Regions from separate parts of the Variovorax sp. W1I1 genome, predicted to be linked through region 2. Evidence: riboswitches for the same ligand, from Rfam matches in the RefSeq annotation. Region 2 holds a riboswitch; the other holds the start of a gene.
What was found. A riboswitch is a leader RNA that binds a small molecule or an ion and turns the genes downstream of it on or off. The one in region 2 is predicted to bind glycine.
Positions count from the first base shown of each region.

Region 1: it holds a riboswitch for glycine, as region 2 does, so the genes downstream of both, gcvT (glycine cleavage system aminomethyltransferase GcvT) here and QFZ83_RS24640 (D-amino acid dehydrogenase) in region 2, are expected to answer to the same signal.

Region 1 is NZ_JAUSWZ010000001.1:3,638,359-3,653,233, reverse strand. It holds gene QFZ83_RS17060 (nitronate monooxygenase family protein) at 1-516, shown strand, start outside; gene QFZ83_RS17055 (alpha/beta hydrolase) at 529-1,206, shown strand; gene QFZ83_RS17050 (DUF3014 domain-containing protein) at 1,337-2,251, shown strand; gene QFZ83_RS17045 (hypothetical protein) at 2,342-2,590, shown strand; gene gcvP (aminomethyl-transferring glycine dehydrogenase) at 2,641-5,553, opposite strand; gene gcvH (glycine cleavage system protein GcvH) at 5,603-5,974, opposite strand; gene gcvT (glycine cleavage system aminomethyltransferase GcvT) at 6,039-7,217, opposite strand; glycine riboswitch at 7,265-7,380, opposite strand; glycine riboswitch at 7,401-7,475, opposite strand; gene QFZ83_RS17025 (H-NS family nucleoid-associated regulatory protein) at 7,655-8,083, shown strand; gene QFZ83_RS17020 (hypothetical protein) at 8,153-8,536, opposite strand; gene QFZ83_RS17015 (hypothetical protein) at 8,533-9,072, opposite strand; gene QFZ83_RS17010 (DUF4440 domain-containing protein) at 9,191-9,712, opposite strand; gene QFZ83_RS17005 (TRAP transporter large permease) at 9,790-11,082, opposite strand; gene QFZ83_RS17000 (TRAP transporter small permease) at 11,094-11,606, opposite strand; gene QFZ83_RS16995 (TRAP transporter substrate-binding protein) at 11,695-12,669, opposite strand; gene QFZ83_RS16990 (electron transfer flavoprotein-ubiquinone oxidoreductase) at 12,826-14,523, opposite strand; gene QFZ83_RS16985 (SDR family oxidoreductase) at 14,630-14,875, shown strand, end outside.
Region 2 is NZ_JAUSWZ010000001.1:5,255,226-5,270,100, reverse strand. It holds gene QFZ83_RS24680 (PLP-dependent aminotransferase family protein) at 1-1,157, opposite strand, end outside; gene QFZ83_RS24675 (VOC family protein) at 1,171-1,593, opposite strand; gene QFZ83_RS24670 (DMT family transporter) at 1,593-2,561, opposite strand; gene QFZ83_RS24665 (LysE family translocator) at 2,617-3,216, opposite strand; gene QFZ83_RS24660 (PLP-dependent aminotransferase family protein) at 3,307-4,752, shown strand; gene QFZ83_RS24655 (PhaM family polyhydroxyalkanoate granule multifunctional regulatory protein) at 4,843-5,616, shown strand; gene QFZ83_RS24650 (FIST C-terminal domain-containing protein) at 5,662-6,939, shown strand; gene QFZ83_RS24645 (RtcB family protein) at 7,133-8,542, shown strand; gene QFZ83_RS24640 (D-amino acid dehydrogenase) at 8,559-9,866, opposite strand; glycine riboswitch at 9,957-10,074, opposite strand; glycine riboswitch at 10,108-10,198, opposite strand; gene rfbB (dTDP-glucose 4,6-dehydratase) at 10,316-11,386, shown strand; gene rfbD (dTDP-4-dehydrorhamnose reductase) at 11,383-12,273, shown strand; gene rfbA (glucose-1-phosphate thymidylyltransferase RfbA) at 12,313-13,215, shown strand; gene QFZ83_RS24620 (GDP-mannose 4,6-dehydratase) at 13,248-14,252, shown strand; gene QFZ83_RS24615 (sugar phosphate nucleotidyltransferase) at 14,266-14,875, shown strand, end outside.

The DNA.
Region 1 (14,875 bases), 1.6 Mb from region 2:
CACCGCGGGCACTTCCTCTCGCATGACCTCACGAAGCAGCTCGGCACCTTCGCGCTGCTGCCGCAACTGGTGCGCGCGTTGAAAGTGCCGGTGATCGCGGCGGGCGGCATCGCCGATGCGAACGGCGTGGCCGCGGCGATGGCGCTGGGCGCGGCAGGCGTGCAGATCGGCACCGCCTACATGCTGACACCCGAAGCCACGACGAGCGCGATCCACCGTGCGGCGCTCAAGAGCGAAGCGGCCCGCCACACCGCGCTCACCAATCTCTTCACCGGGCGGCCGGCACGCGGCATCGTCAATCGCGTGATGCGCGAGCTGGGGCCCATCGGCGCGGCCGCACCCGAATTTCCGCTCGCCACCTCGGGCATCGCGCCGCTGCGCGCCAAGTCCGAGGCGCAGGGCAGCGGCGACTTTTCTCCGCTGTGGTCGGGGCAGAACGCCACCGGCTGCCGCGAGGTGCCGGCGGCCGAAGTGACGCGCGCGCTGGCCGAAGGTTTTCTTCACGCATCCCGCTGATCCGTTCCATTCATGACCCAACTCCACCTGCCCCTCAAGTTTCTCGAACACAGCGCACAGGCCAACGTGCGCGAGCCCTGGCTGCTTGTGCTGATGCACGGCGTCGGCAGCAACGAGCAGGACCTGTTCGGCCTCGCGCGGCTGATGCCGCCGCAGTTCCATGTGCTGAGCCTGCGCGCACCGTATGTGCTGTCGCCCGATGCCTATGCGTGGTTCGAGTTCGAGGTGTTGCCGAACGGCGAGCGCCGCATCGATGAAGAGCAGGAGCGCGAGAGCCGCTTCCTGGTCGGCGAGATGATCGATTCGGCCGCGCAGCAACTGGGCGTGCCGCCCGAGCGCATCGTGGTGGGCGGCTTCAGCCAGGGCGGGATCATGGCGCTGTCATTGCTGCTCACGCAGCCCGCGAAGCTGCGCGCCGCGATGGTGTGGCACAGCCGGCTGCTCGCGCAGGTGGCGCCGCACATCGCGCCCGCCGAGGCCTTCGAGGGCAAGGCGCTGTGGGTGAGCCACGGCAGCGCGGACAACGTGATTCCGCCGACCGCCGCGGCGGCCACGCGCGAACTGGCGCGCACGCTGCCGCTGGCGCTGTCGGGCTCGGACTTTCCGGGCGCGCACGAGATCCGCCCGGCCGAGCTGCAGGGCTCGATCGCGTGGCTGCAGTCGCTCAGCGCGCCGGCCGGCGCAGCCTGACCTGGGTTGTCACCGCGAGGGCGGTTGCGTCACAAGGCGTTACGAGCTTGTGGCGTGACGCGGTGCCGATTGATGCAACATCGACCGGTCTCCTGCATCACACAGCCTTCAGCAAAAGGAAAGTGCCGCCATGACCGACAACGACTCCCCCGGCTCCAGGGACGACGCCCCCGACTTCAGGCCCCGCCGCGAAACGCCGATCGGCATGATCGTCGCCATCGGCCTCGTGGTGCTGGTGGCCGCGTTCTTCGGCTGGCGCTGGTACCAGCAACAGCAGAAGCCGCCCGAGTCCGCGCCGGTGGCCACCGCGCCGAACGACGGACCGGCGCCGGCCCCTGCGGCCACCGAGCCCACCGGCCCGCAGAACCCCATCGAAGCGCTCGCACCACCCGATGCCGCCTTGCCGGCGCTCGCGGAATCCGATTCGCGCGTGATGAAGGCGCTGGCCGAACTCCTCGGTGGCAAGCACGCTTCCGACTACCTGCGCTCCGACGGCATCGTGCGGCGCTTCGTCGCCACGGTCGACAACCTCGCGCGCGAGCAGGCGCCCGCCAGCGCATGGCCGGTGCAGCCTACAGGGCAGCGCTTCATCACCGATGGACCGCAGGGCGGCACGCAGACCATCGCCGCGAACAACGCGGCGCGCTACAACGGCATCGTGCTGCTCGCGGAAACGGTCGATCCGGCCAAGGCGGCGACGGTGTACGCCAAGCTCTATCCGCTGTTCCAGAAGGCGTACGAAGAACTCGGCTTTCCGGGGCGCTACTTCAACGACCGGCTCATCGCGGTGATCGACCACCTCTTGCAGGCGCCCGAGCCCAGCGGCCCGGTGCAGGTGCGGCTGGTCGAGGTGAAGGGCGACGTGCCTTCGACGCGGCCTTGGGTGCGCTACGAATACGTCGATCCGAAGCTGGAGGCGATGTCCTCCGGCCAGAAGATCATGGTGCGCATGGGGCCGGAGAACGAACGCAAGGTGAAGGCCAGCCTGCGCGGTTTCCGCCAGCAGATCGCCACGGGCGAGCTGGCGAAGAAGAAGCAGCCCTGAGGCCGCGCGCCGTGTAGGCGCAGGCCGATTGCGGGCGGCCCGCATGCCGCAGATGATGGCCCGACCTTCAAAAATTTCGAGGACACCCGTATGAGCCTGCTGAGCGTCGACCTCTACCAGAGTGCCACCGATCCCGAGAAATTCCTGGCGTTGCCCACGGGCATCAACCCCGCCGAGCTGATGGGGCCGATGACCTTCGACCGCGACTATGCGCAGGTCAAGCGCTACCAGGAGGCCTTCGAATTCGATCCCTCCGGAACCTATGCCGGGGTCAACGCGGCCAAGATCGCCGCCGACATCCTCACGGTGAAGTGGGCGATGTACCGCCGCGAAGGCTGAGACGAAGGCTCAGACGCTGAGACGGACAGGGCGCCGCGGCGCCCGCGCGTTCAGCCTCGCGCCGCTTCGGTTTCTTCGTACTCGCCCACCGGCACGCAGCTGCAGAACAGGTTGCGGTCGCCATACACGTTGTCCACGCGGCCGATCGGCGGCCAGTACTTCGCGAGCTTGAGTTCGGCCAGCGGGAACGCGCCGAGTTCGCGCGAGTACGGGTGCGCCCATTCGGCGCCCAGCAGGCTGGCCGCGGTGTGCGGTGCGTGCTTGAGCGGGTTGTCTTCCTTGGGCCAGACGCCTTCTTCGATGCGGCGGATCTCGCCGCGGATCGCGATCATCGCGTCGATGAAGCGGTCGAGCTCGGCCAGCGGCTCGCTCTCGGTGGGCTCCACCATCAGCGTGCCGGGCACGGGGAAGCTCAGCGTGGGGGCGTGGAAGCCGTAGTCGATGAGGCGCTTGGCGACGTCTTCGGCGGTGACGCCGCTCGTGTCCTTCAGCGGGCGCAGATCAAGGATGCACTCGTGCGCGACGTGGCCGTTGGGGCTCGCGTACAGCGTGGGGTAGTGGTCCTTCAGGCGCGCACTGATGTAGTTGGCGCTCAGGATCGCCGTTTCGGTCGCGGCCTGCAGGCCCTTGGCGCCCATCATTCGGCAGTACATCCAGCTGATCGGCAGCACGGCCGCGTTGCCCAGCGGTGCGGCTGAAACAGCACCTACGCCGTTCGATGCCACGCCGGCCGTCGCATGGCCCGGCAGGTACGGCACGAGGTCTTCGACCACGCACACCGGGCCGACGCCCGGGCCGCCGCCGCCGTGCGGAATGCAGAAGGTCTTGTGCAGGTTCAGGTGGCTCACGTCGCCGCCGAACTCGCCCGGTGCGGCCACGCCGACCAGCGCATTCATGTTGGCGCCATCGACGTACACGCGGCCGCCGTGTTCATGCACCAGCTCGCAGAGTTCCTTCACGCGCGTCTCGAACACGCCGTGCGTGCTGGGGTAGGTGATCATCACCGCGGCCAGCTTGTCGCTGTGCTTCTCGCAGGCGCGCTTCAAGTCGTCCATGTCGACGTTGCCCTGCGCATCGCAGGCCGTCACCACCACCTGCAGGCCCACCATCTGCGCGCTCGCGGGATTGGTGCCGTGCGCCGACGAGGGAATCAGGCAGATGTTGCGGTGGCCCTGGCCCTTGGCTTCATGGAACGACTTGATGGCCAGGAGGCCCGCGTACTCGCCCTGCGATCCCGCATTGGGCTGCAGGCTGATGCCCGCGTAGCCGGTCGCTTCACAGAGCCACGCGCGCAGTTGCGCATCGAGCTGCGCATAGCCCAGCTGCTGCTCGGCGGGCGCGAAGGGGTGGATGTTCGCGAACTCGGGCCAGGTGATCGGGATCATCTCGCTGGTCGCGTTGAGCTTCATCGTGCAACTGCCGAGCGGGATCATGCTGCGGTCGAGCGCCAGGTCCTTGTCCGAGAGACTGCGGATGTAGCGCAGCATCGCCGTCTCGCTCTTGTGCGTGTTGAACACCGGGTGGGTGAGGAATGCGCTGGTGCGGCGCAGGTCCTCGGGCAGGCGCGGCGCGGCGTTGGCGAGGTCGTCGAAGCGCGGCATCGCGGTGCCGGCGGGCACGAACAGGGCCCAGAGGGTTTCGATGTCGGCGCGCGTCGTGGTTTCGTCCAGCGAGATGCCCAGGTGCTGTTGCAGCCGCTGGCGCAGGTTGACGCCGGCGGCGGTGGCGCGCTCGATGATCTTCGGCGTGTCGTCGCCGGTGCGGATCGTGAGCGAATCGAAAGCGAATTCGTTGACCGGCGCGCGGCCCATCTGCGTGAGGCCTTGCGCAAGGATGGCGGTGAGCGCTGCCACGCGCTGCGCGATGCGGGCGAGGCCATCGGGCCCGTGGTACACGGCGTACATGCTGGCCACGACGGCCGGCAGCACCTGCGCGGTGCAGATGTTGGAAGTGGCCTTCTCGCGGCGGATGTGCTGCTCGCGCGTCTGCAGCGCGAGGCGGTACGCGGGCTGGCCGTGCGAGTCGACGCTCACGCCGACCAGGCGGCCCGGCAGCGAGCGCTTGAACGAATCGCGGCAAGCGAGGTACGCGGCGTGCGGGCCGCCGTTGCACAGCGGCATGCCGAAGCGCTGCGTGGTGCCGCAGACGATGTCGGCATCCCATTCGCCGGGGGGAGCGAGCAGCGTCAGCGCCAGCAGGTCGGCGGCCACGCAGAACGCGGCGTCGCATTGATGGGCATGGCCCGCGAGCGGGCGCAGGTCGTGCACATGGCCGGTGGTGGCGGGGTACTGCGCGAGCACGCCGAAGAATTCGCAGCTCGCCATCAGGTGCGGCAGCGTCTCGGAGACGGTGCTCACCTTGACCTCGATGCCCAGCGGCGCGGCGCGCGTCCTGATGACTTCGATGGTCTGCGGATGGCAGTCGCCAGAGACCAGGAACACGTTGCTCTTGCTCTTCACGCTGCGCTTGGCGAGCGTCATCGCCTCGGCCGCGGCCGTGGCTTCGTCGAGCATCGACGCGTTGGCGATGGCCATGCCCGTGAGGTCGCACACCATCGTCTGGAAGTTGAGCAGGGCCTCCATGCGGCCCTGCGAAATCTCGGCCTGGTAGGGCGTGTAGGCGGTGTACCAGGCGGGGTTCTCCAGCACGTTGCGCAAGATCACGCCCGGTGTGTGCGTGCCGTAGTAGCCCTGGCCGATGAAGCTCTTGAACACCTTGTTCTTCGACGCCATCGCCTTCAGCTCGGCCAGCGCCTCGGCTTCGGTCACCGGGGCCGGCAGGCGCATCGGCTTCGCGCGGCGAATGGCCGCGGGCACGATGCCGTCGATGAGCTCCGCCCGCGTCTCCGAGCCGATCACCGGCAGCATGCGCGCCTCGTCCGCCGCATCGATGCCGATGTGGCGGGCGAGAAATTCTTCGGCGTTCTCTAGTTCTTGCAAAGAGGGAAGGGCGGGAATCGGCATGGCGGTGAAGGCTCGAGGAGAAGAAGGAAAGGCGGGCGAACGCTGGGGGTCAGGATTCGGCGGCGAACTTGTCGTAGGTGGCAGCGTCGAGCAGGGCATCGAGCTGCGCGGGCTCGCTCAGCTTGACCTTGAAGAACCAGCCGGTGGCCAGCGGGTCGCTGTTGGCGAGCGAGGGGTCGGCGCGCAGTGCTTCGTTCACTTCGGTGATCTCGCCCGAGACGGGCATGAACACATCGGCCGCGGCCTTCACCGATTCGACGACGCCGGCGACTTCGCCCTGCGCGAAGGTCTTGCCGACTTCGGGCAGGTCGACGAACACGACATCGCCCAGCGCGTCCTGCGCATGCACGGTGATGCCGACGGTGGCGGCGCCGCCTTCGGCCGAGACCCACTCATGGTCCTTGGTGTACTTGATGCTCATGGGAAAACTCCTCGTGGAAAAAATTGAATAAGGGAATGCAGAGCCTAGCCGCGGTCAGCCGCGATCAGCCTCGGTAGTAGCGGGTCGGCACAAAGGGCAGGGTCGAGACTTCCATCGGCACCGGCTTGCCGCGCACGATGGCCTGCACGCGCGTGCCGGGCTCGGAGAACGCGGTGGCCACGTAGCCCATCGCGATGCAGCGGTCGGCCGTCGGGCCGAGCAGGCCGCTGGTGACGATGCCGATGTCCTGGCCTTCGAAGGATTGCAGCAGCGTGCCGTCGCGCACCGGAATGCGCTCCAGCGCGACGAGGCCGACGCGCTTGCGCTTCAAGGTGTCGTGGTCGGTGTGGCCTGCGGCGCCGACGGTCGCGGCTGTGAGCTGGGCGAGGATCTTTGCCGCGCCCGGGAACCCGCCTTCGCGCGCACCGCCGGCACGGCGCACCTTCTGCATCGCCCAGTTGAGCGAGGCTTCGACGGGCGTGGTGGTGGTGTCGATGTCGTTGCCGTAGAGGCAGAGGCCCGCCTCGAGCCGCAGCGAATTACGCGCGCCCAGGCCGATGGGCTTGACCTCGGGCTGCGCCAGCAGCAGGCGGGCGAGGGCGTCGGCGTCCTTGCCGGCCACGGAGATCTCGAAACCGTCTTCGCCCGTGTAGCCGCTGCGCGTGACGAAGGCGGGGATGCCGCCGATCTGCACCGCGCCGCCCGTCATGAACACGAAGCGCTCGATGCCGGGCGACAGCCGCGCCAGCGTGGCCGCGGCCTGCGGGCCCTGCAGCGCGAGCAGCGCGTGGTCGGGCAGGGGCTGCACCTCGCAGCGCGAGCCGATCTTCTGCTGGATGTGCGCGATGTCCGCCACCTTGCAGGCACCGTTCACGATCACGAAGATCGAGCCGTGGCCTTCGTTGAAGAACATCAGGTCGTCGAGGATGCCGCCCTCATCGTTCAACAGCAGACCGTAGCGCTGTTTGCCGGCGGGCAGGTCGATCACATCGACGGGCATCAAGGTCTCGAAGGCCGCTGCGGCGTCGGGGCCGACGAGGCGCAGCTGGCCCATGTGGGAAATGTCGAAGAGGCCGGCCGCATCGCGCGTGTGCTTGTGCTCGGCCATGAGGCCGGCCGGGTACTGGACCGGCATCGAATAGCCCGCGAAGGGCACCATGCGCGCGCCGAGCTCCACGTGGAGGTCGTACAGCGGCGTCTTGAGAAGTTGGGTATGGGTATCGGGAGCGGAAGAAGCGGCCACGGGGCACTCCAAAGGGGCAGTCGAAATCCATGGCTGCAACGCCACGGGCCACCCCTGCTGTCCGCTTTACCTGAGAGATTCGCCCCACGATCGGGGTTTGCTCCTTCGGTGGGCCGGTGCAATGCATGTGTGCATGCAACGGCCTCTCTCCAGCAAGGAAACGCCGGTGTGAACCGGCGCCTTGTCAGTCCTTTTGCCTGAGCGTTCGGGGATCCCCTGCGCCTTCGGCGGCCCCGTCGTGCGGGGCTCTCTCCTGACCCCGCCGAGTGTAGTGGACGAATCGCACGACTTCCGAATCCAGAGCGTCGGGGCGGGGTTTCGGTCATCGATGCGGGGCGGCAAGACCGCACCGAGGCCTGAACAGATCAATCTGGTGAGCCTCTTCTTTTGGCACTAGCATATTGGGCACACAACACACCCCCAAAGGAACGCAAAGAATGACAGATGCCAGAAATATGAGCTTCGCGGATATCCAGAAGCGCATCCAGGAAATGGACAATGAACGGGCCCAACTGGAGCTGGCATTGCAGGCCAAGCGTGGAGAAGAATTGAAGGTGCTGGCCGATGCCTATGCGAAGAAACTCGAGGCAGCCGGTTTCAGCATCCCGGAGGGCAAGGCCGCGCTGGACCCCTACGACAAATCGGGCGCAAAACGCACGCGTTCACCCAATGGCAGCCAGGCATCGGAAGCCAAGGCCTATGTGAAGGGCACCGTGTACAAGGATCCCAATTCCAGCGCGACCTGGACGGGGGGAACAAAAGGCCGACAACCGCCGTGGCTCATTGCCGCCCTCGAAGGCGCGCCGGACAAGAGCAAGGCTTACGAAAATCTGGCTGTAGGCGGCGACCACGTCAATAACGGTTGATGGCATTCAATGCCGGGTTTCGCCGGCCAGCACGCCGGCGATCGTTGCTGGAAACGTCGAGGCGGTTCATCATTTTTTCAAAAATGATCTGAATGGAAATGCAAAAGCCGTGATATCTGCGGAGATACCGTGTTGCATATTGCCGCCCGCCACAACAAGACCGCGGAAGTTCAAGCGATAGAGGTCTTGCTGATTGCCCATTGCCGCGTCGAGTTCAATACGCCAAACGGGAGTGGAATTTGCGCGGGGGATATGCGGGATCAAATGAGCGAGGCCAATGTCTCGAACAATGACCGATACCGCGAGATATTCAAGGACCGTCTGGAATGGGGCATGGTGGACGATGGTCCGCCCGAGAGAGTGGAAATCAGATCCAGAAAAATCTGATCGAGTCTTCGCGGTGTCCGGGAAATACCGCGGCTCGTCGGAGTGGGAGCGCAGATGCGACTTCAATGCACCACTTCCGCGGGCGGCAGCAGCCGCTCGATGCGCTCCCGCAGCGATTCGGCCCGCTCGGCGCCGGCCGTCTTCTCGATTTCACTGAGCATCAGCGCGGCGATGGTCAGCATCGCCTCGCGGTCGCGGGCTTCGCGCAGGGCGTCGCGCATCTGCAGGGCGAACTTGGGGTCGCGCCGCACGAACATGCGCTCGCAGATGTCGAACAAAAACATCCGCGTGGTGGCCAGCGAGCGCTTGCCGTCGAAAGTGTCGGCCGAGGTGGCGATGCGGATCGGGTCGACGGCCGGCACCGGCATCGGAGTTGGTACAGCCGCAGCAGCGGCCATCGCCTGCGCATCCTGCAGATAGCCCCTGCTCACCAGCGCCAGGATCGCCTGCTCCGCCTCGGTGCGGTTCGCGAACAGCGGGCTGAAGTCGGTCAGCGAGCGCCGGCCGTCGGCCATCAGCAGCAGGGCGCGTTCACGCTGGCTGAGCGTGCGCTGCCCGCCCTGGAGTTCGTCGCGTGCCTTGTCGGTCTTGGTGGGAAACATGGCGGCCACAGCTTTCGAAGATCGAAGGCTGCAGCATCGTCGCGAGCGGTGACATCTTCATGAACCTGTTCGGCTTACAGGGAGATCGCCGCCGCCGCGCCATCGGACGCTCAGGTCTTCAGGCGCCGGTGCTTTCCTTGCGGATCAGCCACTTGTCGCCCACGCGCTGCAGCTCCAGCGTCTTGCGGTCGGTGCTCTTGAGCTTGTCGGCGGTGTAGACCTGCTTAAAGCGCGCGCTGGCGGTCTGGCCGTTCACGCTGATGACGAGGTCGTCGACGGTCACGCTGATCTTCGACTTGTTCGAGATGCGGGTGCGCCGCTCGGCTTCCCACTGCTTCTTGTCCTGCTTCCTGGCCGGTGTGAAGTCGGGGGCGTAGGCGGCGAGGTAGCGGTCCACGTCGCGCGCGGACCAGGCGTCGGCCCAGGCGCGCACGGCGGTTTCGATTTCGGCGATGCCCGCGCTGGGCGCTTGCGCGGGAGCGGCCGCTGGCGCAGCCGGCGCCGGGGTCGCCGCTGCCCCAGCGGCCGCCGATGCGGCAGGTGCTGGTGGCTTTGCCGCGGGGGTGGCGACGGGCGTGGCAGCCAATGCGGCCGTGGACAGCAGCCCTGCGGCGAGCAGGCAGGTGGCGAGTCGATTCATGGAGCGGTTCCCTCGGTTGTCGGTTGTTGGCGTGGCGCCGATTCTGGCAGCGAACCGCTGCAGAGGCACCGGCGCCGCTACTTGAACCCGAGCGCCCGCGGCAGCCAGGTGCTGAGCGCAGGCACGAAGGTCAGGATCATCAGCACCGCGCCGTGCGCCCACAGGAACGGCACCAGTTCCTTCACCAGCGCCGACATCGGCACCTTCGACACGTTGCAGGTCACGAACAAGAGCCCGCCCACTGGCGGCGTGATCATCCCGAGCGTGAGGTTGAAGATCACGATCATCGCGAAGTGCACCGGGTCCACGCCCAGCTTGATCGCGACGGGCGCCAGGATCGGCGCCAGCACCATCACGCCCGGCAGCGGCTCGATGAAGATGCCGAACAGCAGCAGGAAGATGTTCACGATGATGAGGAACATCCACGGCGAGAGGTTCATGCTGATGAGCCATTCGGCCATCTGCTGCGGAATGCCCTCGATGGTCAGCACCCATGCGAACGAGGCCGAGAGGCCGATGATGATCAGCACCGAGGCCGACAGCAGGGCGGAGCGGGAGAGGATGTCGGGCAGCATCTTCCACTCGAGCGTGCGGTAGATGAACTTGCCGCACACCAGCGCATAGAACACCGCCACCACCGAGGCTTCGGTCGGCGTGAACCAGCCGGCACGCATGCCGCCGAGGATCACCACGGGCAAGAGGATCGCGGGTATCGCCTTCCAGGTCGTGATGAGAATTTCGCGCAGCGGCGGCGTCTGCCCGTCGCCCTTGTAGTTGCGCTTCTTCGATACGTAGAAGTTCACCACGCACATCGCCACCGCGATCAGGATGCCGGGCAGGATGCCGGCCGCGAAGAGGGTGCCGACCGAGACCGTCTCGTCCTGCAGCGCATAGATGATCATGATGATCGAGGGCGGAATGATCGGCCCGACGATCGCGGTCGAGGCCGTGAGCGCCGCCGCATACGAGCGGTCGTAGCCGGCCTTGTCCATCATCTTGATGAGCATCGATCCCGGCCCCGCCGCATCGGCCAATGCCGAGCCCGAGATGCCCGAGAAGAAGGTGAGCGACACGACGTTGGTGTAGCCCAGGCCCCCGCGTCGATGGCCTACGAACTGGCCCGCGAAGCGCAGCAGCACCTCGGTGAGCGAGCCGCCGCTCATGAGCTCGGCCGCGAGGATGAAAAAGGGCACGGCCATCAGCGGAAAGCTGTCGATGCCGGTGAAGGTTTCCTTCAGCAGCACCATCAGCGGATAGTTCTCCGCGAGGATGAGCGTGGTGACGGTCGAGAGCCCGAGCGCAAAGGCCACGGGCACGCCGATGGCCAGGAAAATGCAGGCCGAGACGATGAGAACGATGCTGGCATCCATGGTCGTTCTCCTTACAGCGACGCCGAGGCGTTGGCGTCGAAGTGCGCATCCGATGCGAACTCGCGCCGCAGCACATAGCCCCGCACCACCAGCAGCCAGTGCACGATCAACAAGATGCCGCCGAACAGCATCGCGCTGTAGATGTAGGCGAACGGAATCTGCGTCACTGCCGTGAGCTGGAACATCGTGCGCTGCATGTAGAGCCACCCGTACCAGACCATGAAGCCGAAGAAGGCGAACAGCAGCGCGGCGACGAAGGCGCGCACCGCGATGCCGCCCGCGCGCGGCAGCGCGTCCTGCAGGTTCTCCACCGCGATGTGGCCGCCGTAGCGCAGCACCGGCCCGGCCCCGAGGAAGGTGAGCCATATCATCATGTGGCGCGACACCTCTTCGGCCCACTCGAGCGAGTTGCTGGTGGTGTAGCGCATCACGACGTTGGTGAAGATGATGACCGACATGGCGGCCAGCAGAAGGATCAGCGCCCAGCGGTTGGCGGCGAGAAAGTAGCGCTCGAAGGCTTGCACGTGTGGTTCTCTTGTCTTGAAAAAGCGAAGCGCCCGGCGCACTGAAGCGGGCCGGGCGCGGTCGTCAAAGAAGTCTGGCGCGCGAGGCTTACTGGACGTCCGTGATCTTCTTGATGTTGTCGGCGCCGAACTCCTTGGCATAGCCCGCATAGGCCGGCTTCAGGGCTTCGCGGAAGGCCGCGCCATCCACGACCTTGGTGACCTTCATGCCGTCTTTTTCGAGCTGGGCGATGCCGTTGTTCTCGTCGTCGTTGACCTTCTTGCGCTGGGCCACGGAAGCCTTCTTGGCCGCATCGACGAAGACCTTCTTGTCGGCATCCGACAGCTTGTTCCACACCTTCGGCGAGAGCAGCAGCAGGGCGGGCGAGTACACGTGTCCCGTGAGCGACAGGTGCTTTTGCACCTGCGAGAACTTGGACGCGAGGATCACCGGAATCGGGTTCTCCTGCCCATCGACCGTGCCCTGCTGCAGCGCGCCGAAGAGTTCGGGAAAGGCCATCGGCGTCGGCAGGATGCCGAAGGTGCGGTAGCCGTCCATGTGCACCTTGTTTTCCATCGTGCGCATCTTCAGGCCGGCAGCGTCGCTGGGCTTGACGATGTCGCGCTTGCTGTTCGTCATGTGGCGAAAGCCGTTCTCCGTCCAGGCCAGCGCGATGATGCCCTTGCTCGGGAACTTGGTGAGGATGTCCTGGCCAATGGGGCCGTCCATCACCTTGCGCGCATGGTCGTAGTCGCGAAAGAGGAAGGGGATGTCGACGATCTTGACCTCGGGCACGAAGTTGCCCACGGGGCCGGTCGAGGTGTTCACCAGGTCCTGCGTGCCCAGCTGGATGGCCTCGATCTGCTCGCGCTCGCCGCCCAGGGCCGAGTTGGCGAAGTGCTGGCACTTGAAGCGGCCTTGCGTGCCTTTCTCGACCTCGTCGCAGAACACCGTGGACCCGACGCCGTAGTGCGACTCCTTGGACGTCGCATAGCCGATCTTCAGCACCGTCGGTTGTTGTGCGAGGGCGGATGTGCAGAGGGCGAGCGAAAGGCAGGCGGCGGCGATGTGGCCGAGTTTCATGGTGTCTCCGGGGGGGAATGTGGTCAGGGTCAGGAATGCGTCAGGCGCATTCGACTATGCCGCAAGCGGGGGAGCGGACGTGTCGGGAGTTTCACGGACAAGCCGAAACGAAAAAGCCCTCCGAAGAGGGCTTGCGGGAGCAGCGCGGAGGGCGCCTTACATGCCGACGTAGTTCGGCCCGCCGCCGCCTTCGGGCGTGACCCACACGATGTTCTGCGTCGGGTCCTTGATGTCGCAGGTCTTGCAGTGCACGCAGTTCTGCGCGTTGATCTGCAGGCGCTGCTTGCCGTCTTCGGTGCCCACGAACTCGTAGACGCCGGCCGGGCAGTAGCGGCTCTCGGGGCCGGCGAACTTCTCGAGGTTGATGTTGACCGGCACCGTCGCATCCTTGAGCGTCAGGTGGGCCGGCTGCTGCTCTTCATGGTTCGTGTTGCTGATGAACACGCTGGAGAGCCGGTCGAAGGTGAGCTTGCCGTCCGGCTTTGGATAGACGATGGGCTTGCACTCCGCCGCGGGCTTCAGGTACAGGTGGTCGGGCTTGGTGCGGCGCAGCGTCCAGGGGATGTTGCCCTTGAGCAGCCACTGCTCGATGCCGTTCATGAGGGTGGCGACGCCCAGGCCCTTCTTGAACCAAGCCTTGAAGTTGCGCGCCTTCTTCAGCTCGGTGTAGAGCCAGCTCTTCTCGAACGCGGCCGGGTAGGCCGTGAGCTCGTCGTGCTGGCGGCCGGCCTGCACCGCGTCGAAGGCAGCTTCGGCGCAGAGCATGCCGGTCTTGATGGCGGCGTGGCTGCCCTTGATGCGGCTCACGTTCAGGTAGCCGGCTTCGCAGCCGACCAGCGCACCGCCCGGGAACACCGTCTTGGGCAGCGACTGCAGGCCGCCGGCGGTGATGGCGCGCGCGCCGTAGCCGATGCGCTTGGCCGGCTTGATGCCCTTGGCCTCGTCGCCTTCCAGGTACCAGCGGATGTTGGGGTGCAGCTTCCAGCGCTGCATTTCCTCGAAGGGGCTGAGGTACGGGTTGCTGTAGTCCAGGCCCGTGATGAAGCCCATCGTGACCTTGTTGTCCTCCATGTGATAGAGGAAGGCGCCGCCGTAGGTGTCGCTCTTCATCGGCCAGCCGGCCGTGTGCAGCACGAAGCCGGGCTGATGGCGCTTGGGGTCGATTTCCCACACTTCCTTCACGCCCAGGCCGTAGGTCTGCGGGTCCTTGCCTTCGTCGAGCTTGAACTTCGCGATGAGCTGGCGGCCCAGGTGGCCGCGCGCGCCTTCGGCGAACACCGTGTATTTGCCGAGGAGCTCCATGCCGAGCTGGAAGTTCTCGGTCGGCTCGCCGTCCTTGCCGACGCCCATGTTGCCGGTGGCCACGCCGCGCACCGAACCGTTCTCGTTGTAGAGCACCTCGGCGGCCGGGAAGCCCGGGAAGATTTCGACGCCGAGGTTCTCGGCCTGCTGCGCCAGCCACTTGGTGAACGCGCCCAGGCTGATGATGTAGTTGCCGTGGTTCTGGAAGCACGCCGGCAGGAACGCATTGGGGGTGCGCAGGCCCGACTTCTCGCCGAGGAACACCATCGCGTCGTCGGTCACGGGCTGGTTCAGCGGGGCGCCCAGTTGCTTCCAGTCGGGCAGCAGTTCGTTGAGCGCACGCGGGTCCATGATCGCGCCCGAGAGGATGTGCGCGCCGGGCTCGGAGCCCTTCTCGAGCACCACGACCGAGATCTCTTTTTCGTGCTGGGCAGCCAGCTGCTTCAGGCGGATCGCGGTCGAGAGGCCCGCCGGGCCGCCGCCGACCACGACCACGTCGTATTCCATGGCTTCGCGAGGGCCGAACTGGGCAAGGATTTCGTCGTGGGTCATGTGGGTCTGGTCGATAATGTTTTGAGGCTCGGACGCTACGAGGGCGCGAAACATTTTAGGGGGAGCGCAACCCGTCACCTCCGCGACTCACCAGGACCTGTTTTCCATGGCTTACAGCATCGATCTCTCGGGCCGCGTGGCCTTCGTCACCGGCGCCTCCAGCGGCCTCGGTGCCCAGTTCGCAAAAACGCTGGCGCGCGCCGGTGCCGCGGTGGTCCTGGCCAGCCGCCGGGTCGAAAAACTCAAGGAACTGCGCGCCCGCATCGAAGGCGAGGGCGGCGACGCCCACGTGGTCGAACTCGACGTCACCGACCACGGCAGCATCAAGGCTGCCGTCGCGCGCGCCGAGACC
Region 2 (14,875 bases):
TCTTCGCGCAGCGTGATGGCGAGCGCGGCGATGGCGACATCGATTTCTTCCACGCTGGCTGTCACGAACGACAGGCGCAGCGTGCGCGGATCGCCCAGGCCCGCATAGAACGGCGCACCGGGCACGAAGGCCACGTTGCGCTCGACGGCCTTGGGCAGCAGCTTCACCGTGTCGATGCCCTCGGGCAGGCGCGCCCACAGGAACATGCCGCCCTTGGGCGCGTTGAACTTCACGTCCAGGCCCGCCATTTCGCGGGTGAGCGCGGCGATCATCGCGTCGCGCTGGCGCTTGTAGAGGGCGCGGATCGTGGGCACGTGGCGGTCGAGGAAACCGTCCTTCATCACGGCCGACACCATGCGCTGCGTGAAGATCGGCGTGTGCAGGTCGACCGCCTGCTTGGCCTGCAGCAGCTTCGGGTAGATGGCCTTCGGTGCCACCAGGAAGCCCAGGCGCAGGCCCGGTGCCAGCACCTTCGAGAACGAGCCCAGGTAGATGCAGCCCTCAGGGTTGCGCGCGGTCAGCGGCAGCGGTGGGGCTTCGTCGAACCAGAGTTCGCCGTAGGGGTTGTCTTCGATGATCGGCAGGCCCGCTTCGGCTGCAGCGGCCGATACGGCGGCGCGGCGCTCTTCGGTCATGGTGCGGCCCGTCGGGTTCTGGAAGTTGGGCAGGAGGTAGACGAAGCGTGCGTCCTTCGCCTTGGCGACCAGGTCGTCGACGATCACGCCGTCTTCGTCGCTCGCCACGCTCACCGGGTTCGGTTCCATCGGGCCGAAGGCCTGCAGCGCGCCGAGGTAGGTGGGCGTCTCGACCAGCACCTTGCTGCCCGGATCGATCAGCACCTTGGCCACCAGGTCGAGGCCCTGCTGCGAACCGGTGGTGATGAGCACCTGCGCGGGGTCGACGTTCCACGGCAGCATGTCGGCCACGGCCTGGCGCAGCGGCGCGTAGCCTTCGCTCGCGGCGTACTGCAGCGCGGCCTGGCCGTCGTTGTGCAGCACTTCGGCGCAGGCATCGGCGAAGGCCTGGATCGGGAAGGTCTTGGGCGAGGGCAGGCCACCCGCCAGGCTGATGATGCCGGGGCGTTCGGTGACCTTGAGGATTTCACGCAGCACCGACGGGTTCATCTTGGCGGCGCGGGCGGCGAGTTTCCAGTTCATGGTGTTTCTTCTTTCAAGCGGGTGAGGTGAGATTCGAGGGGATGTCGCCACGGTACACAACATGGATTTTGTTGCCGTCCGGGTCGCGCAGGTACGCGCCGTAATAGCCCTGGCCATAGCGTGGGCGGGGGCCGGGCGCGCCTTCGTCGCGGCCGCCCCGGCGCAGCGCCGCCTCGTGGACGGCATGAACGGCATCGGCCGACGGCGCGCCGAACGCGACCATGCTGCCGTTGCCGGCGCTGGCGGGTTCACCGTCCAGCGGGATGTACACGTAGAAGCGCGGCAGCGTCTGCCCGGGCGAGACCCAGCAGGCCGACGCGGGGCCGCCATCGGGCACGACGGGGCGGCGCACGAGGCCCAGCGGCGCGAGCAGCGCGTCGTAGAAGGCGGCGGCGCGCGAGAGGTCGGTGCAGCCGACGGTGACGTGGCTGAACATCAGCGTCCCCCTGTGCGGGCGGCGGCGGACAGCGGCGCGGCGGCAGGCGCCGCGGAAGCCTGCGGCTGCGAGAGCCGCTTGCCGATGACCACCGTGGCCACCACCGCGATCGCGAAGCCCAGCGTCACCACATCGAGCGGTTCGCTCAGGATCGGGATCGACGCGAGGATCGACAGAAAGGGCTGCAGCAACTGCGTCTGGCTCACGCGCAGCGCGCCGCCGAGGGCGAGGCCGCGGTACCAGGCGAAGAAGCCGATCCACATCGAGAACATGCCGACGTAGACGAAGCCCAGCCATGACGCCGTGGCGATGGGCGTCGTGGGCCAGAGGAACAGCGTGGCCGGCAGCGTCACCGGCAGTGCCATCACGCAGACCCAGCAGATCACGCGCTCGGCGCCCAGCGAAGGCGTGACCTGCGCGCCGTAGATGTAGCCGAACGATGCCGCGATGACCGCGCCCACCAGCAGCAGGTCGGCCCATTCGAAGCCGAAGCCATGGCCGCCCTGGCTCGCACGCAGCACCGAGAACACCACCACCAGCAGGCTGCCGGCGACCGCGCAGAGCCAGAAGCCGAGCCGCGCGCGCTGATGCAGCACCCAGGCCGCGACGGCGGCGGTGACCAGCGGCAGCAGCGCAGTCACCACCGCCGCGTGGCTGGCCGTGACCACGCGCAATGCGTAGCCCAGCAGCAGCGGATAGCCGATGACGTTGCCCAGCACCGCCATGCCGAGCGGCTTCCACTGGTGCGACGCGGGCCGCGGCGAGCGCGTGGCCAGGAGGAAGATGGCCGACAGCACGCCCGCCAGCGCCGCGCGCCCGAGCGTGACGAACCATGGCGATAACTGCGGCGCAGCCTGCGTGCCGGTGGCCAGACGCGTCATGGGCAGGGTCACCGCGAACAGTGCCACACCGATCACGCCGAGCCACATGCCCAGCGTCTCGTCCTTGATGTCGAAGCGCTTTGTCATGGCGCAGCCTCCGCGCTGCGCGCTGCGGCATTCGCCTTGGGAGCGGCCCGGCGGCTCATACGCCCACCATCCACCAGGCGGTCAGCACCAGCACGAGGCCCATCGCGCGGTTGAACCACAGGAGGCGCTTGCCCTTGGCGAGCCAGTCGCGCAGCAGCGCGCCGACCAGCGCATAGGCGAAGTTGCTGACGAAGGCATAGAACAGCATCACCGGCGCGACGATGGCGAAGCGCGAGAGCGCATCGGGCTGGCCGGCGATCCACCCAGCCACCAGCGTGAGCGCGAGGAGCCAGGCCTTGATGTTGACGAACTGCAGCAACACGCCCTGGCCGAAACCGACCGAGAGGCTGGCGCTGTCGGCCTTGCCGAGCTTGGCGCTGCCGCTGAGCTTCCAGGCCAGCCACAGCAGGTAGGCGATGCCCAGGCCCTTGATCGCCAGGCGCAGCGGCGGCACCGCCACCACCAGCGCGCCGAGGCCGGCCGCGCAGATCGCCAGCAGCAGCGTCCAGCCGATCGGCACCGCGACGACGAAGCGCATCGCGCGCGGCAGACCGCCGTCGGCCGCCAGAGCGGTGGAAAGCGTGGTGTTGGGACCGGGCGAAAAACTCATCGCCGTGGCCAGCACCAGCAGCGCGGTGAATTCTTGCCAGTTCATGACACACACTCTAAACTTGAGACCATTACAGTGCCAGTACAGATGGTCAGACAAATCTGGAATCTGTATTGGTCAATCTTTCGACACAGCATGCTGACACGAACCTCCACCCAGTCGTTGACCAGCCAGCTCGCGGACCGCCTGGCCGAGCGCATCCGCACCCGGCTGCTGCCGCCCGGCGCCCGGTTGCCCTCGGTGCGCGAGTGCGCGCGGCAGCAGGGCGTGAGCCCGTACACGGTGGTTGCCGCCTACGACCAACTGCTCGCACAGGGGCTTGTCGAAGCCCGCCGGCAGCGCGGCTTCTACGTGCGGGATTCGGCACCGATACAGGACAGCCGCTCAGGCAAAACCTCCGACGTCGTCGGCGTGGGCGACATGCCGGCGGCAATGGCCGTGCAGATGATGGCCTCGCGCGTACCGGCCGACGCGAGCTCGCTGATCCGCAGCATGTTCCACCGCCCGAGCGACAAGCCGCAGCCCGGCATGGGCGTGTTCCCGCCGGACTGGATGACGTCCACCTTCATCCCCACGGCGGTGCGGCGCATGACCGGTACAGCCGTGCTGCAGGAGCTGTCGCTCCAATACGGCGAGCCCTCCGGCGACATGAGCCTGCGCCGCAGCCTTTCGCAGAAGCTGGTGGGCATCAACGTGCCGGCCGCGCCCGACCAGATCATCACCACCATCGGCGCCACCCATGCGCTGGACATCGTGAGCCGCACGCTGCTGCGGCCGGGCGATCCGGTGATGGTCGAGGAGCCGGGCTGGGCGCTCGAATTCGCGCGGCTCGAGGCGCTGGGCATGCGCATCCTGCCGGTGCCGCGCCGCGCCGACGGGCCCGACCTGGAGGTGATGGCGCAGTACTGCGTGCTGCACAAGCCCAAGCTCTTCGTGAGCGTGAGCGTGCTGCACAACCCGACCGGCTACAGCCTCACGCCCGGCAGTGCCCACCGGGTGCTCAAGCTGGCGAACGAGCACGACTTCCACATCGTCGAGGACGACACCTACAGCCACCTCGCGCCCGAGCACGCCACGCGGCTGAGCGCGCTCGACGGGCTGCAGCGCACTGTCTACGTGAGCGGCTTCGCCAAGATCATCGCGCCCAACTGGCGCATCGGTTTCCTGGCCGCGTCGCCCGCGCTGAAGGAGCGGCTGCTGGAGACCAAGCTCCTGGCCACGCTGACATCGCCCACGCTGTTCGAGCGGGCGTTGTCGTGGTGCATCGACCAAGGGCAACTGCGGCGGCATGCGGACCGCATACGCATCCGGCTCGACGGCGCGCGCGGGCGGGCGGTGAAGCTCGCGATGTCGCACGGCTGCACCTTCGCCTCGGAGCCGGCGGGACTCTTCGGCTGGGTCGACACGGGCGTCGACACCGACGCGCTCACCCAGCGCATGCTCGACCAGGGCTACCTGCTCGCGCCGGGCTCGCTCTTCCATGCGCGCCGGCCACCGAGCACCATGATGCGGATCAACTTCGCGACCTCGCAGGACGCGACCTTCTGGAAGGTCTTCAGCAAGGTGCGGGGCGAGCTCTGACACAGGTAAAAGCCCGCGCCCGGCGGGCCAAAGGCCAAGGCCTTGGAGTAAGCTGGCAGCACAAGAAAACCCAGCCAGGAGACCTCCCGCATGACCAACGCCAGCCAACCTTTCAACTTCAGCCAGTTCGTCCCCGGATTCGACTTCCTGAAGAACCTGGCCGGGGGCGCCGCGGCAGGCACCGGCGCCGCATCGTCGGTGCCGGGCATCCCGAGCCTGGCCAGTTGGGTGGCGCCCACGCTGAGCGTGGAAGAGGTTGACAAGCGCATCCAGGAACTCAAGACCGTGCAGTACTGGCTCGAGCAGAACGGCCATGCGCTCAAGGCGACGATCCAGGCGCTCGAGGTGCAGAAGATGACGCTCTCGACCCTGCGCGGCATGAACGTGCGGATGGAAGACCTGGCCAGCGTGTTCACCAAGCAGGCCGCTGCGGCCACGGCGGCTCCTGCGCCCGCGCCCTTTGCAGCGGCCGCCGCGCCCGAACCCGAGCCGGTCGAAGAAGAGGAAGAAGACGAGGCCGAGATCGAGGAAGAAGAAGCACCGGCGCCGAAGAAAAAGCCGCGCGGCAAGGCTGCAGCCGACGGCGCCGGCGTGGTCGATCCGATGCAGTGGTGGGGTTCGCTGACCGAGCAGTTCCAGCAGATCGCCAGCACCGCGTTGCAGGACGCGGCCCAGCTCAAGGTCCCCGCCATGGCCCAGCCGCTGGCCGATGCGGTCGGCAAGGCGATGGGCAAGACGACGGCCGCCGCGAAGAAGCCCGCGGCCAAGACTGCGGCAAGAACCACGGCCAAAAAGGCGGCAACGCCCGCCGCAAAGAAAAAGACGTCGGCCGCCGCGCGCAAGCGAACCACCGGCCGCCGCTGACGTCCCACACATTCCACTTTTGAAGAGAACGGGTTGGCACGCATCATGAAGTTGTTTCCCACCGGCCATGCCACCCATCCGCAATGGCGCATGGCCGCCGGCCTCGTGCTGGCCCAGTTGCGCGCGCAGATGGCCTTGCCCGACTACGCGTCGTCCCCGACGCTCGGGCTGCTCTACATCACCGACCACTACGCGTCCGAGGCGCAGGAGATCCTCGATCACCTGAGCGCCGAGTTGCCCGAGGTGACCGACTGGTCGGGCACCGTCGGCATCGGCGTCTCGGCCAACAACGCCGAGTACTTCGACGAGCCCGGCATGAGCCTCATGCTCTGCGCACTGCCGAGCGATCAATACCGCGTGTTCTCGGGCGTGGCGCCACTGAGCAATTCGGAAATGAGCGGCTTCGAGGCGCACACCGCGCTCGTCCACGCCGACCCCGCGACGCCCGACCTCACCGAGCTGATCGGCGAGATGGCCGGCCGCGTCGACACCGGCTATCTCTTTGGCGGACTCTCGTCGGGCCGCGGCGGCGCGCTGCAATTCGCGGTGGGCGGCAACGGCAACATCCGCGGGCATGGCGCGGCGGGTGGCGTGTTTTCGGGTGGCCTGTCGGGCGTGGTGTTCGGCGAAGGCGTGCGGGTGGTCTCGCGCGTCACGCAGGGCTGCCAGCCGCTGCGCTCGGGCGTGCGCGAGCGCGAGATCACCGAGGCCGACGGAAACCTCCTGCTCAAGCTCGACGGCGAGCCTGCGCTCGACGTGCTGCTGGCCGACCTGCAGGTGTCGCTCGAACGGCCGCAGGAGGCCATCGACGCGGTGCGCAACACGCTGGTCGGCTTGGCCGACGCCGGCAGCGACGGCGTGCGCCGCACCGGCGACCTGGGCGCCGACGTGCTGGTGCGCCACATCATCGGCCTGGACCCGACGCGCCGCGGCATCGCGATCGCCGACACGGCCGAGGCCGGCATGCGGCTGACCTTCTGCCGCCGCAATGCGCAGGCTGCGCGGGCCGACCTGATGCGCATCTGCGCGGAGATCCGCGAAGAGCTGGAGCCGGAAGAACAGACGCTGGCCACCGCCCGCGCCGTTGCTGCCGGCGAAGCCGAAGCGGCGCCGCACCCCGCGCGCCGCATCGCAGGCGCGGTGTACGTGAGCTGCTCCGGGCGCGGCGGCCCGCACTTCGGCGCACCGGGCGCCGAACTGCAGATCGTGCGCCACGCGCTGGGCGACGTGCCGCTGGTCGGCTTCTTCGCCGCGGGCGAAATCGCCCGCCATCACCTGTATGGCTATACCGGCGTGTTGACGGTGTTCACCAGCAAGGACTGACGGGCGAAAAAACGACGGCCGGGTTTTCGACCGCGGCCGCCGTCGCTAGAATCCGCCCGCTTTCTTGAATCTCTGCTGCTGCAAGAAAGAGTGATCCGTGCGCCTCGAGGCGCGCGGTCGATCTCTTTCGCCTCGCCACGCAATGCTGGCCGGGGCTGGAAACCGACATGGTTTCCCCAATGGAACAGCAGCCATGAGCAGCAATCATTTTTCGAGACTCCAGCGCACCTTTTCGCGCGCTGGCATCGCCGTCGACTATCGCGACGGCGTCTATCACCTGCACAACGAGGTTTCACAGGCGACGGTGCTTCTGCCGCAAAGCCTTCCCCTGGAAGAGAAGGCGGTGAACCAGTTGCTGGCCTTTGCCAGCGTCCGCTCGCCCGATGGCGAGAAGGGCGTCTGCAAGGCCTGCGCGACGCCCGATTTCCATCCGGGCTCCGTGGCGCCGGTCGGGAGCGTCGTGGCGACCGACGCGGACTTCGTCATTCCCGCAGCGGTGGGCACCGACATCAACTGCGGCATGCGCCTCTTGACCACCGGCCTCACGCTGGACCAGGTGGCGCCGCACAAGACACGGCTCATCGAACGCCTCACGCGCAGCCTGCTCGACAACGGCCGCGACGTGCCGGTGCACACAGCGGCTTTCAAGGCGCTGTTCGACGTGGGGCCGGCCGCATTTCTCGATGCCGTTCAGGGCAGCGGGCTCTGGTCGTCCTGCGACCGCGACCGGCTGCAGGCGGAGATCGACCGCTGCATCGGCCTTGCGAGCTTCGGCGGCAATGCGCGGCATGCGCCGCAGGCTTACACCGGCGCGCGCCACGAGGTTTTTCGGGACCCATGCCTCGGCACGCCGGGCGGCGGAAACCACTTCGTGGAACTGCAGGTGGTCGACAAGGTGATGGACCGGCACGCGGCCTACCGCGCCGGCCTCAAGGCCGGCGAAGTGGTGGTGATGATTCACAGCGGTTCGCGCGACATCGGCTTCCACGTCGGTGGGCGCTGGATGGACCGGGCGAAGGCCGAATGGCCGCAGGGCCTGCGCCATCCCCGCAGCGGCCTGTACGGACTCTCCGGTTCGTTGGCCGAGGAGTACCTGGAGGCGATGGGTGTGGCGGCGCGCTATGCCTGGGCCAACCGTGTTGTGCTGGCCGAACTGGTGCGCAAGGACATGGCGGAGCTGCTGGGCGCGACGGCATCGAAGCTCGTGGTCGACGTGCCGCACAACGTGGTGCTGCGCGAGCACGGGATGAACATCCACCGCAAGGGCGCAACGCCGGCCCACGAAGGAGACCTGGCGCTGATTCCGGGTTCGATGGGCGATCACTCGTACCTCGCGACCGGCCTGGGTCATGAAGACTGGTTGTGGTCGTGCAGCCATGGCGCCGGCCGCCGGATGCGGCGCCAGGAGGTGCGTGCCTTGCGCGGTGCCGCGAACCAGGACGAAAACGCCAGCTGGCAATGTGTGACTCTGCGCGAGGAGCGCAGGATCGAGGAGGCGCCGCAGGCCTACAAGCCCATCGGCGCGGTGATCGACGCACAGGAAAGCGCGGGCCTGATTCGTTGCGCGGTGCGGCTGAAACCCTGGATCACCTTCAAGGCGTGACCCAGGGCCGCGATTGTCAGCCCAATGCGGGTTGCGCGATTCGCGGTGCCGGCGCCGGCATGCCGGTGAACGCAAAGTCCACCTCCGGCACGAGCCCGCTCACGATCCGCGCGATCGACTTGCCCGAACCGCACGCGTGCGTCCAGCCCAGCGTGCCGTGGCCGGTGTTCAGGTACAGGTTCGGCAGTTTCGTCTTGCCGATCATCGGCACGTTGCTCGGCGTCGCGGGGCGCAAGCCCGTCCAGAACTGGGCCTGCGTGGTGTCGCCGGCACCGGGGAACAGCTCTTCGACGCGCCGCACGATGGCTTCGCAGCGCACGCGGTTCAGGTCGCGGTCGTAGCCGTTGAGTTCGGCCGTGCCCGCGATGCGCAAGCGGTCGCCCGACTCGGACGTGTAGCGCGAGAACACCAGCTTGTATTCGTCGTCGGTCAGCGAGACCTGGTGCGCCTTCGAGGCGTCCTTCACGGGCAGCGTCACCGAATAGCCCTTGGCCGGGTAGATCGGCAGGCGGATGCCCAGTGGCGCCGCGTACAGCGGGCTCAGCGAACCCATCGCCAGCACGAACGCGTCGCCGCGGATGCGCTGGAAGCGGCCTTCGTTGTCGGTCGCCTCGACGTGGTCGATGCTGCCGCCGGCTTCGCGCAGTGCCGTGACCGTGTGGCTCATGAGGAACTTCACGCCAGCCGCGGCCGCGAGGCCGACCAGTTCGCGGGCGAAGCGGTTGGCGTCGCCCGATTCGTCCTCGGCCGTGTAGGTGGCGCCGGCCAGCTGGGGCCGGATGTGGGCGAGGGCGGGCTCGATCTTCACCGCCTCGTCGGCCGAGATCACCAGCCGTTCGCAGCCGAGGGCGCGCATCTGCTCGGCCGGCTTGAGTGCGCCGTCGAACTCCTTCTGCGTCGTATAGAAATGCAGGATGCCTTGGGTGCGCTGGTCGTAGCTCAGGCCCGTATCGCGGCGCAGCTGTTGCAGCGTGTCGCGGCTGTAGGTGCCCAGGCGCACGATCTGCTCGATGTTGTGCTTCGTGCGCGCCGGGGTGCACTCGCGCAGGAACTGCAGGCCCCAGAGCCACTGGCGCATGTCGGCGCGGATGCGAAAGAGCAGCGGGGCGTCTTCCTTGCCCAGCCACTGCAGCACCTTGAGCGGCGCGCTGGGGTTGGCCCAGGGTTCGGCATGGCTCACGGAGATCTGCCCGCCGTTGGCGAAGCTGGTTTCGGCGGCCGGGGTGGCCTGCCGGTCGATGACGGTCACTTCGTGGCCGAGTTGCTGGAGGTAATAAGCCGAAGTCACGCCGAGCAGGCCGGCGCCAAGAACGATCACGCGCATTGCAAGTACCTTTGAGGTGCAGCGCTTGAATGGCGGATGTGGTGTGCTATTCAATCAATAGCAAGCAACCGGACGTCCGCCGTCCAAGTTGCCGCTCCCCCTGTCCTCGATACCTGAGAGATTCACCTGTTGCGCCTTGCAACGGGTTTGCTCCTTCGGTGCATCGCGACACCTTTGCGGGGTGCGATGGCTCTCCAGACGGCGTTTGATTTGATGCAGTACTGACCCCTTGCCGAAATTACAAAGAACTTCGTTGGGCCGACCTGAGCGTTTATGGGAGTTTGCGCCTTCGGTAGGGCCACCGGGGTGGCCCGCTCTCCTGCAGTGGGGGCGATTGTAGGTGGGGCCCCGCGGATGCGCCAACCCTGGATTTCGGCCCTGTGGGCCGGTGGGATAATCTCCCGTTCATTCGCCAAAGGGCGATCGTTCGACAACAAACAGGGGACCCCATGATCCTGGTAACCGGCGGCGCAGGCTTCATTGGCGCCAATTTCGTACTCGACTGGATCGCGCAGAGCGATGAGCCGGTCGTGAACCTCGACAAACTGACCTACGCGGGCAACCTCGAGACACTCGCGTCCCTCAAGGACAACCCGAAGCACATCTTCGTCCAGGGCGACATCGGCGACAGCGCCCTGCTCGACCGCCTCCTGGCCGAGCACAAGCCCCGCGCCGTCGTGAACTTCGCCGCCGAATCGCACGTCGACCGCTCGATCCACGGCCCCGAAGACTTCGTGCAGACCAACGTGCTGGGCACCTTCCGCCTGCTCGAATCCGTGCGCGGTTTCTGGAATGCGCTGCCGGCCGACCAGAAGGCCGCCTTCCGCTTCCTGCACGTGTCGACCGACGAGGTCTACGGCTCGCTCTCCAAGACCGACCCGGCATTCACCGAAGAGAACAAGTACGAGCCCAACAGCCCCTACTCGGCCAGCAAGGCCGCCAGCGACCACCTCGTGCGCGCCTGGCACCACACCTACGGCCTGCCGGTGGTCACCACCAACTGCTCGAACAACTACGGGCCGTTCCATTTCCCCGAGAAGCTCATCCCCCTGATGATCGTCAACGCACTCGCAGGCAAGCCGCTGCCCGTGTACGGCGACGGCATGCAGGTGCGCGACTGGCTCTACGTGAAGGACCACTGCAGCGCCATCCGCCGCGTGCTCGAAGCCGGCAAGCTCGGCGAGACCTACAACGTCGGCGGCTGGAACGAGAAGCCCAACATCGAGATCGTCACCACGGTCTGCGCGCTGCTCGACGAACTGAGCCCCAAGGCCGATGGCAAGCCGTACAAGGAACAGATCACTTACGTGACCGACCGCCCGGGCCACGACCGCCGCTACGCCATCGATGCGCGCAAGCTCGAGCGCGAGCTCGGCTGGAAGCCCGCCGAAACCTTCGACAGCGGCATCCGCAAGACGGTCGAGTGGTACCTCGCGAACGGCGAGTGGGTGCGCAACGTGCAGAGCGGTGCGTACCGCGAATGGGTCGAGAAGCAATACGACGCGAAGGCGGCGGCATGAAGCTGCTGCTGCTGGGCAAGGGCGGACAGGTCGGCTGGGAACTGCAGCGCAGCCTCGCGCCCCTGGGCGAACTGGTCGCGCTCGATTTCGACAGCACCGACTTCAACGCCGACTTCAGCCGCCCCGAGCAACTGGCCGAGACCGTGCTGAAGGTGCGGCCCGACGTCATCGTCAATGCCGCCGCGCACACCGCGGTCGACAAGGCCGAGAGCGAGCCCGACTTTGCCCGCAAGCTCAACGCCACCTCGCCCGGCGTGGTGGCCGAAGCCGCGCAGCAGATCGGCGCGCTGATGGTTCACTACTCGACCGACTACGTCTTCGACGGCAGCGGTAGCAAGCCCTGGAAGGAAGACGATGCGACCGGTCCGCTCAGCATCTACGGCAGCACCAAGCTCGAAGGCGAGCAACTGGTGGCAAAGCACTGCGCGAAGCACCTGATCTTTCGCACCAGCTGGGTCTATGCCGCACGCGGCGGCAACTTCGCCAAGACCATGCTGCGCATCGCCAAGGAGCGCGACAAGCTCACGGTCATCGACGACCAGTTCGGTGCGCCCACCGGCGCCGAGCTGCTGGCCGACATCACCGCGCACGCCATTCGCGCGACGCTGCAGGACCCGTCCAAGGCCGGGCTCTATCACGCGGTGGCCGGTGGTGTGACCACGTGGCACGGCTATGCGCGCTTCGTGATCGAGCAGGCAAAGGCGGCGGGTGTCGAACTCAAGGCCGGCCCCGAAGCGGTCGAGCCCGTGCCCACCACAGCATTCCCGACGCCGGCCACGCGGCCGCACAACTCGCGCCTGGACACCACGAAGCTGCAATCGACCTTCGGCCTCGTGCTGCCCGAGTGGCAGTCCGGCGTCGCCCGCATGTTGCGCGAAACCTTCTGACATCCGTCGAGCAAGACAAGAGACACGAACGAACATCCCATGACCCAAACGACGCAACGCAAAGGCATCATCCTCGCCGGTGGCTCGGGCACCCGCCTGCATCCCGCGACGCTCGCCATGAGCAAGCAACTGCTGCCGGTGTACGACAAGCCGATGATCTATTACCCGCTGAGCACGCTGATGCTCGGCGGCATGCGCGATATTTTGATCATCAGCACGCCGCAGGACACGCCGCGTTTTCAGCAGTTGCTGGGTGATGGCAGCCAATGGGGGATCAACTTGCAGTACGCGGTGCAGCCGAGCCCGGATGGGCTGGCGCAGGCGTTCATCATCGGGGACAAGTTTCTCGGCAACGATCCCAGTGCGCTTGTGCTGGGAGACAACATCTTCTACGGCCACGACCTCGTGCATCTGCTTGCCGATGCCGATGAAAAGCCATCCGGCGCGACCGTGTTCGCGTATCACGTGCAAGATCCTGAACGCTACGGCGTGGTGGCGTTCGATGCCAGCGGCAAGGCCAGCAGCATCGAAGAAAAGCCGCTGAAGCCCAAGAGCAACTACGCGGTGACCGGCCTCTACTTCTACGACAACCAGGTCGTCGATATCGCCAAGGCCGTGAAGCCCAGCGCGCGCGGCGAACTCGAGATCACGGCGGTCAACCAGGCCTACCTCGACCTGGGCAAGCTCAATGTGCAGATCATGCAGCGCGGCTATGCATGGCTGGACACGGGCACGCATGAAAGCCTGCTCGAAGCCGGCCAGTTCATTGCCACGCTGGAGCATCGTCAGGGTCTGAAGATTGCATGCCCTGAAGAGATCGCCTGGCGCAACGGCTACATCGACAAGGAGCAGTTGGCGCGGCTGGCCGCGCCGTTGCAAAAAAACGCCTATGGCAAGTACCTCAACCGCCTGCTTGTCGAAGACGCTCAATCCGGTCTCTGACACCTAAAACAATTCCTTCAGCAATACAAGTCATGCACTCATCAAGCCAGACCCTGACGGGTCAGAAGTACCTCGTAACCGGCGCAGGCGGATTCATCGGCAGCCACCTGGTCGAAGCACTCGTGCGTGCCGGCGCCGATGTGACGGCCATGGTCCGCTACGGTTCTGCATCGAGCTGGGGCAACCTCGAGTTCGCGCCGGATGACGTGAAGGGCCAGTTCCGCGTCGTGGCGGGCAACATCGATGACGGCGACTTCGTCATGCACGCCATGCAGGGCATCGACGTCGTCTGCCATCTGGCGGCCTTGATCGCCATTCCGTATTCGTACGTCGCCCCGCGCAGCTACGTGCGCACCAACGTCGAGGGAACGCTCAACGTCGTGGAGGCCGCGCGCCGGCTGTCGGTTCGCCGCGTCGTCCACACGAGCACCTCCGAGGTGTACGGCACCGCGGTGCGCGTGCCGATCGACGAGGAACATCCGCTGCAAGGGCAGTCGCCCTACTCGGCCTCGAAGATCGGAGCGGACAAGATCGCCGAGAGCTACTACCGTTCGTTCGATACCGGCGTCGTGACCTTGCGCCCGTTCAATACTTTCGGTCCGCGCCAATCGGCCAGGGCATTCATCCCGACGATCATTTCGCAGGCTCTGACGCAGGATGTGATCAAGCTCGGATCGCTGACGCCCGAGCGCGACATGACCTTCGTGACGGACACGGTCGCCGGCTTCGTCGCCGCTTCGGTGACGCCCGGCATCGAGGGACAAACCATCAACCTCGGAACCGGCTCGACCTACACGATCGGCCACTTTGCCGAGCGCATCCTCAAGCTGATGGGCGTGGAAAAGGAGATCGTTGCGGACACCGCGCGCATGCGTCCCGACAAGAGCGAGGTCTTGAAGCTCGTCTCCGACAACGCGCTGGCCGCGAAGTTGATGGGATGGTCGCCGCAAGTCGATCTGGATGAGGGGTTGCGCCAGAGCATCGAATTCATCCGGCGCAATATCCACCTGTACCGCCCCGCGGTCTACACCGTCTAAGGGAGCAAGCACCATGAAAGCAGTCGTCATGGCGGGCGGCAAGGGCACGCGCCTTCAGCCGTTCACCGCCTCGTTTCCGAAGCCTCTCATGCCCCTCGGGGACATGCCCGTGCTGGAGCTGCTGTTGCGGCAGCTTCGCCGTGCCGGCGTCGACGAAGTCATCCTTGCGGTCAACCATCTGCATCATCTGATCCGCGCGTTCTGCGGCGATGGTTCGCGGTTCGGTCTGAAGATCGACTACAGCCTCGAGGACAGCCCCCTGGGTACGGCCGGCCCGCTCGGCGCATTGATCGACAAGGTCGGCGAGAACTTCATCGTCACCAACGGCGACCTGCTCACCACTTTCGATATCGGCCAGCTCATCCGCACCCATGCCGAGCGGCAGTCGGATGCCACGATCTGCGTCTACGAAAGAGAAGTGAAGATCGATTTCGGGCTTATCCAGGTCGATGCGGAAATGAATCTACAGGGCTACCTCGAGAAGCCCATGAGCAAGCACCTGGTCAGCATGGGCCTCTACATGCTCAATCGCGATGCAGTGAAGCCGCATGTCAGCGAGGGCGTTCATCTGGACATGCCGGACCTGTTGCTCAAGCTGAGTGCGGCCGGCAAGAAGGTTCGCT